DNA from 2 places in the Bradyrhizobium sp. WSM4872 genome. Region 2 is predicted to be linked to the other one. Evidence: predicted binding sites of a transcription regulator. Region 2 holds the regulator's gene; the other holds the start of a gene.
What was found. Region 2 encodes LexA, which represses DNA repair genes until DNA is damaged. Its sites were predicted from a motif close to TGTTCNNNNTGTGTTCNG; they were not measured.
Positions count from the first base shown of each region.

Region 1 (4,450 bases), on a different contig from region 2:
TGGAAGGCGCCGTCGATCTTGACGCGCTGAAAGCCCTTCTTGAGCCATTCGGCGAGCTCTTTGCGGTACTCGCCCTTGCGGCCGCGCACGACGGGCGCGAGCAGATAGAGGCGCGAGCCCTCGGGCAGCGCCAGCACGCGATCGACCATCTGCGAGACGGTCTGGCTCTCGATCGGCAGGCCAGTGGCTGGCGAATAGGGCACGCCGACGCGTGCCCACAGCAGGCGCATGTAGTCGTAGATTTCGGTGACGGTGCCGACGGTGGAGCGCGGGTTCTTCGACGTCGTCTTCTGCTCGATCGAGATCGCCGGCGACAGGCCGTCGATCTGGTCGACGTCGGGCTTCTGCATCATCTCCAGGAACTGGCGAGCATAGGCGGAGAGCGATTCGACGTAGCGGCGCTGGCCCTCGGCGTAGATGGTGTCGAAGGCGAGCGAGGACTTGCCGGAGCCCGACAGCCCCGTGAACACCACCAGCTTGTCGCGGGGAATCTCGACGTCGACGTTCTTGAGGTTGTGCTCGCGCGCGCCACGGATCGTAATTGCGCGCAGGTTTGATCCCACGTTCTGTTGTTGGCGCTTCGCCTTGATCACTTCATCCATCCTGGTGGTCCTCAGGGAATCCAAAAGCGCGCGATCGCGCCAACTCAATAGGCGCGCTTCGCCCGGAACCGGGATCGGCGCCGATGGGTATGTGAGCGAACGTAGGAAGAACGGGGACGGATTTCCAGTGGCGTTTGCGAATCGTCAACGGATTGTTGGCGCGCTGGCGGCAACTGGCAGGAGCAGGGCGGGTGGAACTGCGCAGTAACGTGCCCGGCAAACAAAAAGGCCGGCGCGAGGCCGGCCTTTCGTAACACGATGGCGTCGATAGCGAAGATCAGTACTTCGCGACGATCGGGCCCCCGAAGTGATAGTTCACGCCGACCTGCACGGTGTGGAAGTTGAGCGTGCCGGACGGCAGCGCAGCGCCGAGGCTCGAGAAGTAGTTCTCGCTGCCGAGGCTGCGATAGAGGTACTCGCCCTTGACCGACCACTGCGGAGCGAAGAACGCTTCGACGCCCGCACCGACGGTCCAGCCGGAGTGCCACTTGCTGTCCGAAGCGGTCACGCCGAGCGCGCTGATGCTCAGCTTGTTGTCGATCCAGGCGTAACCACCGGTGCCGTAGAACAGCACCTGGTTGACGGCGTAGCCGATACGGCCGCGCACGGTGCCCATCGCATCGGTCTTCGAGCTGAAGGTGGTGCTCACGACGCCAAATCCGGGGACGGCAACTGGGCCAGTCACAGACGCGTTCACGTCAGCCCAGGCGCCATCGGCCTCGATGCCGAACACGACGTTGCCGGTCTGCCAATTGTAGCCGGCGGTGCCGCCGACGAAGCCGCCCTGCATCCGCGGGCTGTTCGAATCTTCCCAGGCGCCGCCACCGACGACACCGAGGTAGAAGCCGGTCCAGTTGTAGACCGAAGCCATGGCCACCGGGGCCTTGGTGTAGGGGCGCGCCGCGAGATCAGCGGCCGAAGCCGGGGCAGCGAGAGCGAACAAACAGGCCGAAGCCAGCAAAACCTTTTTCATTTTCAACTAATCCCAGTCCCAGTTTCTGATTGTGCCTTCCACGATAGGGAAGGGCATCGGACTCACTTGCCCAACTGAGGCCGTACTTACACCATTGAAGCTGCAAGTTGTGTCACTGGATAGCCACAGCGGCCTGAAAATGGCGCAGTTACTGACCTATGGTCCTCCATGGGACCAGCAACAAAAAAAGGCCGGCACGAGGCCGGCCTTGATTGATGAATGTCAGTTCGATCAGTACTTTGCGATGACCGGACCGCCCCAGCGATAGTTCAAGCGGACGAGTCCCATGTCGACGTCCTGGCCGATCCGGTCACTGCCGAAGACCGCACCCGCGGGCGTTGTGAAGCCGATCGTGCGATTGCCGAGGAAGATGTGGTCGTACTCGAGGCCCAGCGACCAGTTTGGTGCGAAGCCGAACTCCAGACCGGCCCCGACCGTGCCACCCCAGCGAGTTTCACGGGCGGAAGCCAACAGGGTGCCCGCGCCGGGCGTGCCCGCAGCAGCGTAGACGTCGTACTTGTCGCCGACGACGGCGGCGCCGCCCTTCACGTAGAACAGCACGTTATTCCAGGCGTAACCGACTTGCCCGGTGATGAGGCCGAAAGCGTCGATGCGAGAACGGTTGCGATCACCCGTCACCAGAGCGGTGCCAGGGAAGAGGGTGCTCACGTTGTCGCCCCGGAAGTCGGCCCAGTTGCCTTGGCCTTCAAGGCCGAACACCCAATTGGTGGATTGCCACCGATAGCCGATCTGGCCACCGACGGTGCCCCCCGTCGCATTGTGACAGCCTTCGCTGGCCAGAGCACCTGGGACCCCGGTCACCGCGCCGGTCGCATCCAGGAAACTCCAGCAATTGCGGCTCGAGCCCCCGCCGCCGTTGATGCCGATGTAGAAGCCGCTCCAATCGTAGATGGTGGCAATCGCCGGCGCGGGGGCCTTGGTATAGGGACGCGCAGCCAGATCCGCCGCGCTTGCGGGAGCCGACAGGCCCATCGCCACTGCACCTATTGCACCAATAAGAAGCTTATTCATTGCCAGTCTCCCCAGGTTCGTCCGCTTCTTATGTCCCCGAAGCGGCTGATCAGGCGCGAGGGCCCATATGAACTAAGTCCGAGGCAACGGTAACTCTGCGGAGCGGCAGAGTCCGTCTCCGAAATGCAACAAGAACGGGGCAGTGCGAGTACCCATAACCTGCTGAATGTTAAGTTCTTTCTCCCGTTTCAGGGAACCTACAAAGGTTCCAATCTACCCGTGCCTTCCCGCAGCACATCGGCCGATCGATCTCACACCTTCAGTGCTGTCGTTCGCCAAGAACAAATCTGGAACGAGCCGGAGGTCGATGCTATATGTGGGGATAACCGGAGGGGTGACGGACTGATCGGCGTCCGCAAGCGTTCGGCGAGCGTATAGGGTCGCCTCAACAGGCACGGCGGAACGCGGGGAGCGGACCGGCCTTCTTGAATTCAATGGCATTCGGAGCGGAGAGCGGAGATGGCGGGAAGCGTCAACAAGGTCATTCTGGTTGGAAATCTCGGCAAGGATCCTGAAATCCGCCGCACCCAGGACGGGCGTCCGATCGCCAATCTGAGCGTCGCCACCTCGGAGACGTGGCGCGACAAGGCAACCGGCGAGCGCAAGGAAAAGACCGAGTGGCACCGCGTCGTGATCTTCAATGAAGGGCTCTGCAAGGTCGCCGAACAGTATCTGAAGAAGGGCGCCAAGATTTACGTCGAGGGTGCGCTCCAGACCCGCAAATGGACCGACCAGAGCGGTGTCGAAAAGTACTCGACCGAAGTCGTGCTGCAGGGCTTCAACTCGACCCTGACGATGCTGGACGGTCGTAGCGGCGGTGGCGGAGGCGGCAGCTTCGGCGACGAGCCGGGCGGCGATTTCGGCTCCTCCGGTCCGGTCAGCAGCGCGCCGCGGCGCCCCGTTGCCGCTGGCGGCGGTGGCCGCAACAGCGACATGGACGACGATATCCCGTTCTGAGCGACCGCGTTCTGAGAACGCGGCGTCTCGATGCGGAGGCACCGGCCGGATGAGCGGCGCTTCTCATCTTGTGTCAGAAAATCCCACTAATCGGCAGGGCGGGCTCGGGATTTCCGGGCCCGCTTCATGTTTGGGGTGAGCTCGGATTGCGGCTTGGCAAACGCGCTGACGGGGCAAGCCCGTCGCGCGGTTTTCCGCGCGCAACGGGCGATTTTGCAAGGCCGATGCGGGGGCCGTCCGAGACATCGCTCGCAAGGGCTTAAGTTGTTGGAAAAATAGGCGGAAAAAGCGCTTCCCAGAACCCCGCGAGGGTGGTTATCAGAGGCTCGATGCGCTATATGATTCCCAGATAAAACCTCACCGGATTTCCCCTTGGCTGACGACGACGACAAGCCCGGCGACCAGCCGGCGCAACCCTCGGATATTCGCCCCGTCTCCATCTTCGAGGAGATGAAGAAGTCCTATCTCGACTACGCCATGAGTGTGATCGTGGCGCGGGCGCTGCCTGACGCCCGCGACGGTCTGAAGCCGGTGCATCGCCGCATCCTGTACTCGATGAACGAGCAGGGGCACACGCCGGACAAGAAGTACGTCAAGTCCGCCCGCGTGGTCGGTGACGTCATCGGTAAATATCATCCGCATGGCGACCAGTCGATCTACGACGCCATGGTCCGGATGGCGCAGGACTTCTCCATGCGCGTGCCGCTGATCGATGGCCAGGGCAATTTCGGCTCGGTCGACGGCGATCCCCCGGCGGCCTATCGTTACACCGAAGCTCGATTGACGAAGGCGGCGCTGGCTCTGCTGGCCGACATCGACAAGGACACGGTCGATTTCCAGCCGAACTACGACAACAACGAGACCGAACCGTCGGTCTTGCCGGCCA
Region 1 is NZ_JBVVPT010000001.1:49,839-54,288, forward strand. It holds gene uvrA (excinuclease ABC subunit UvrA) at 1-602, opposite strand, end outside; gene AC0L3C_RS00240 (outer membrane protein) at 880-1,575, opposite strand; gene AC0L3C_RS00245 (outer membrane protein) at 1,807-2,607, opposite strand; gene AC0L3C_RS00250 (single-stranded DNA-binding protein) at 3,067-3,564, shown strand; gene gyrA (DNA gyrase subunit A) at 3,937-4,450, shown strand, end outside.
Region 1: a site for LexA is predicted at 2,885-2,902, ahead of AC0L3C_RS00250 (single-stranded DNA-binding protein). Genes of this name have one in related genera too.

Region 2 (4,450 bases):
TGCTGGTGGTGACGACACGTCCCGCGCCGCCCGATTGCGCCGCGATGGTGGTCGATCGGCGGCGGCTCGCCAGCCAGAGCGCGCTGGCGCTGGCGCAGCGTGGCGACGGTTTTGCGGTTCAGGCGGTGAGGGCGAGAGGCACGAGCCGCCCCTGGTTGCCGGCCGGCGCCGGCGAGGGTGATTTCGACGGCAGCCTCGCGCCAAAGACGACCGCGTCCCGCATCAAGGACGCAACGCCGGCGGAGACGGACTTGCAGGCCGACGATTGATCTGATGGTGCGGAGCAACGCAGTGGATCGGTGCGTCCGCTCGGATTCGCTGGGCGCAAACTACACCATCTCGCCGGCCACGGCCGGCGATGGCGATTCAATCCTGACCTCCGACCTCGTAGCCGGAGGGCGGCTGTTTCAGCCGATCGGCAGGTGCGTGACGGTCGGCTGCCTGCTGTCGGCGATGATCTGCGCCTTGTGCTCGCGCTCGGTGACCGACTGAGTCACCGGCAGTTGCAGCACGGTCGCTCGCTGGCCTTCGACGAGCTGCGTCACCAGGACATATTTGCCGTCGGGGAATTCGATCGCGTCGTGATGGCGGTCGGGAACGTGCGGATCGATTTTGCCGAACTTGCCCACGCGGGAATTGATGGTGCGCGTCCAGATCCAGCGATTGTCGTAGCGGACGTCGTCGGCGAAGGCGAGCTCCGTTCCCGGCAGCAGGCAGACGGCAACGGATGGATCGGCTGCGGAGGCGAAGCCGCGCGTCGAGGTGCCGCGGAAGCTTGTCGTGACGATCGTCTCGCCGACTTCGGCGGGGCGCGACGCGACGGCATGTAGGCTGTAGTCACACATCGGGTGCTCCTCATGCTGGGATAGCAACCCGCGTCTCTTATCGAGGCGCAGGCCTCTATCAGAGTGGAAGCACGAAAGCTCTGCTTGGTTGTGGGCAAATCTGCGGCTGGCTTCCGCAAGCCGCGATCACATTATCTTTCCCGAATTCAATAGGAACAAAGCCCGTTGCGATGCATTCGGGAGGCGCATGCGCGAATATTGCCGGCTTGGCTGCGGCGGGCGAACTTGATCGCTGGATGGTGTTTCCTCGAACACGCGAGCCGCGACGCGGTGCCATTTGAAGCGGTGCTGTTTCGGTGCTGTTTCCTGGGCGTCGCGAGGAGCCAGCGCCGGAGGAGGGGCCGGATAGTCTGTGCAGAACCAGAACGACTATCCAGCCGGAGCGGACGATGATCCGCTCCAATCTCTGACCGGCGATGCCGGTCGGAAGCGCGCGAGGCGCCAAGCACTTCAGGTATGAAGCACTTCCGGTATCAGTACTTCCGGTAAAGCCCGATCAGCTTGCCCTGAATCTTCACCCGGTTGGGCGGCAGGATGCGGACCTCATAGGCTGCGTTGGCGGGCTCGAGCGCGATCGAGGCGCCGCGACGGCGGAAGCGCTTCAGCGTCGCTTCCTCGTCGTCGATCAGCGCCACCACGATGTCGCCGGTATCAGCGCTCTCGTTGCGCTGGATCAGCGCCATGTCGCCGTCGAGGATGCCGGCCTCGACCATGGAATCACCGCGTACTTCGAGCGCGTAATGCTCGCCCGAGCCGAGCATGTCAGGCGGTACGCTGATGGTATGGCTGCGGGTCTGCAATGCCTCGATCGGCGTGCCGGCCGCGATGCGGCCCATCACCGGCACCGCCACGGGACGTTCGCCCTCGTCAGCGGGCAGGCTGGAGCCCGCACGCACCTTGCCGAGATTGCCCTCGATGACGCTCGGCGTGAAGCCGCGGCGGCTGCCGGCGGCTGCCTGGAGCTCCGGCAGCTTGATGACTTCAATCGCACGGGCGCGGTTGGGCAGGCGTCGGATGAAGCCACGCTCCTCGAGCGCCGTGATCAGGCGATGGATGCCCGACTTCGAGCGCAGGTCGAGCGCATCCTTCATCTCGTCGAAGGAGGGCGGCACGCCGCTTTCCTTCAGACGTTCACTGATGAACCGCAGAAGCTCGTATTGTTTGCGCGTTAACATCTCGACCAAAGTCCCCCGGTTGATGTCGTCCGATTCCGAGACGCTGAATTCGGCCATAAGCCGCTACATGCTCGAAACAAATCATGAACGGACACTATATGTTCGATACATGTTCCGCAACTGCTTAATTTACCGTGAACAGAGCAAAGTTCGCGGAACGCGCATTGCCGGACGCTCAGACGGGGAGCCGCAACACTTCGCAAGCCGTGCCGGCTTCGGCCTTCGGCGCGAACGGTGCGCGCACGAGAAGTACCTGTGCTGCAGCGAGATTCGCAAGCAGCGAAGAGTCTTGATGATTGACGGGAAGAACGACGCGTGTGCCATCGTCACGCTCCTCCAGATGCGCGCGCAGATAGTCCTCGCGCTGGTCGTTGGCGCCGACGTCGCGGCCGAGCACGGCGCGTTCACGGCGATGGTGAATCACCGAACGGCCAGACAGGACGCGAATCAGCGGCACCATGAACAGGAAAGCGCACACATAGGACGACACGGGATTGCCCGGCAGGCCGATCACACCCATTGCGCCGAGCCGTCCGTGCATCATCGGCTTGCCTGGCCGCATCGCGATCTTCCAGAACGCTATCGCGATGCCTTCGTCCCGCAGCGCCTGCTGGACCAGATCGTGGTCGCCGACCGATGCGCCGCCGGTCGTGATCAGGACGTCGGCGCCGCTCTCACGGGCGCTGCGGATGCCGGCGGTGGTCGCCTCCAGCGTGTCGGCGGCAATACCGAGGTCGATGGTCTCGGCGCCCTCGCTGCGGGCGAGCGCGTGCAGGGCGTAGCCGTTGGAATAGACGATCTGGCCGTGGCCGGGCGTGGTGCCCGGCATCACCAGCTCGTCGCCCGTGGCGAGAATCGCGACTTTCGGACGCCTGAAAACGGCAAGGTGCGGATGATTCATGCCGGCGGCGAGCGCGAGGTCGCGCTCGGTGAGACGGCTTCCCTTGCGCAGGAGCACGTCGCCCTCGCGGAAATCGATACCGGCTGGGCGGATGTGCCGTCCGGCGATCGCGGCTTCCTTGATCGTGATACGTTTGCCGGCGACAACAGTGTCTTCCTGGATCACGACGGCATCCGCGCCACCGGGAATGACGCCGCCCGTGAAGATCCGTACGGCCTCGCCGGCGCCGACCCTCCCGGCGAACGGTCGGCCCGCCGCGACTTCGCCGATGACGGTGAGCTCCGAATCGATCGTCGCGGCGTCGGCCGCCCGCACCGCGTAACCGTCCATCGCCGACATCGCCTGCGGCGGCTGCGTGCGCCGCGCCGCGACGTCACGCGCGAGCACGCGATGGTAGGCCTCGTCGAGCGAAATCATTTCTTCCGGCAGTGGCTCTGCATCCGCCAGCACCGCGGCGAGCGCGTCGGAAACCGGCATCAAGGCCACGGCGAAAACTCCTGCTCGGCACGTTCGGGCGAATGTTCCGCAAGTCTTCTAGCCGAGCGCGGGCGCAGAGGCAAAAACGGGGGCAGTCATCCCGCCGCTTCGCATCGTTCCGGAAGCCGGGATCAAGCGCGTCGCGGCATGATCCGAAGAACGTGAGAGATCGGCAGGAAAGTGGTCATCGAAGCCACGAAATCACCGGCCTGCATCGATCAGCTGCCTGCCTGCCCGGATGTTACGTCGGGCGCCTTGGATCCCTTATCCTTGTCGGGCAACGGATCGGCCTGGGATTTCAGATCGGCGGCCTTGCTCACAAGCTTGGCGGAAAGATCCGAATCTGAAGTTGTCCTGGCGAATTCAAGAAGAAGAGAGGCCTGCTTGGTGAGGTAGGTCTTGCCCAACACGATGATGCATCCGTCCGTAGAAGTCCCAGCGGACTCTAAGAGTCCGGAAGGCGGTATTCCGTTCCGGGAACTCTGTACAAAAATGCACAAAGTGATCGGGTTCCTCAATTTTTTCAAAATTGTTCCCGTCGGGTTTCGCGACGACAGATAGTCGTCAGATGCCCAATGCCTTCAATGCGTTCCCGACGTCCCGGGGCGAGGTCACATGCACCGCCGTCAAGCCGCGCGCCCGCGCTCCCTCGATATTTTCGGCAAGATCATCGAAGAACACGATACGCCCGGCGGGCACGCCGATCGCCGCAACGACGTGGTCGAAGGCCTTCGCGTCCGGCTTGCGCAGGCCGATGCTGGACGACAAATACAGCTCGCGGAAATGGCCGAGGAGGTCGGCATATTCCCTCGAGAAATGGTCCACGTGCGGCCGGTTGGTGTTGGAGAAGGCGTAGAGCGGGATCTGCTTCGCTGCCCGCGGCAGCAGCTCGGCGATATCAGGCATTTCGCCGGCGAAGATCGCGTTCCAGCCTTCCAGGAACTGCGCATCCGAAATGCCGATTCCGAGCGAGGCTCGCAATGAGGCGAAATAGTCCTCATCGCTGATCTTCCCCATCTCGTGCAACCGATAGGCTTCGCTGTCCCGCACAT
Region 2 is NZ_JBVVPT010000003.1:44,225-48,674, reverse strand. It holds partial or broken gene AC0L3C_RS05875 (ComEC/Rec2 family competence protein) at 1-269, shown strand, start outside; gene AC0L3C_RS05870 (hypothetical protein) at 408-845, opposite strand; gene lexA (transcriptional repressor LexA) at 1,319-2,020, opposite strand; gene AC0L3C_RS05860 (molybdopterin molybdotransferase MoeA) at 2,196-3,407, opposite strand; gene AC0L3C_RS05855 (hypothetical protein) at 3,617-3,808, opposite strand; gene AC0L3C_RS05850 (HAD family hydrolase) at 3,963-4,450, opposite strand, start outside.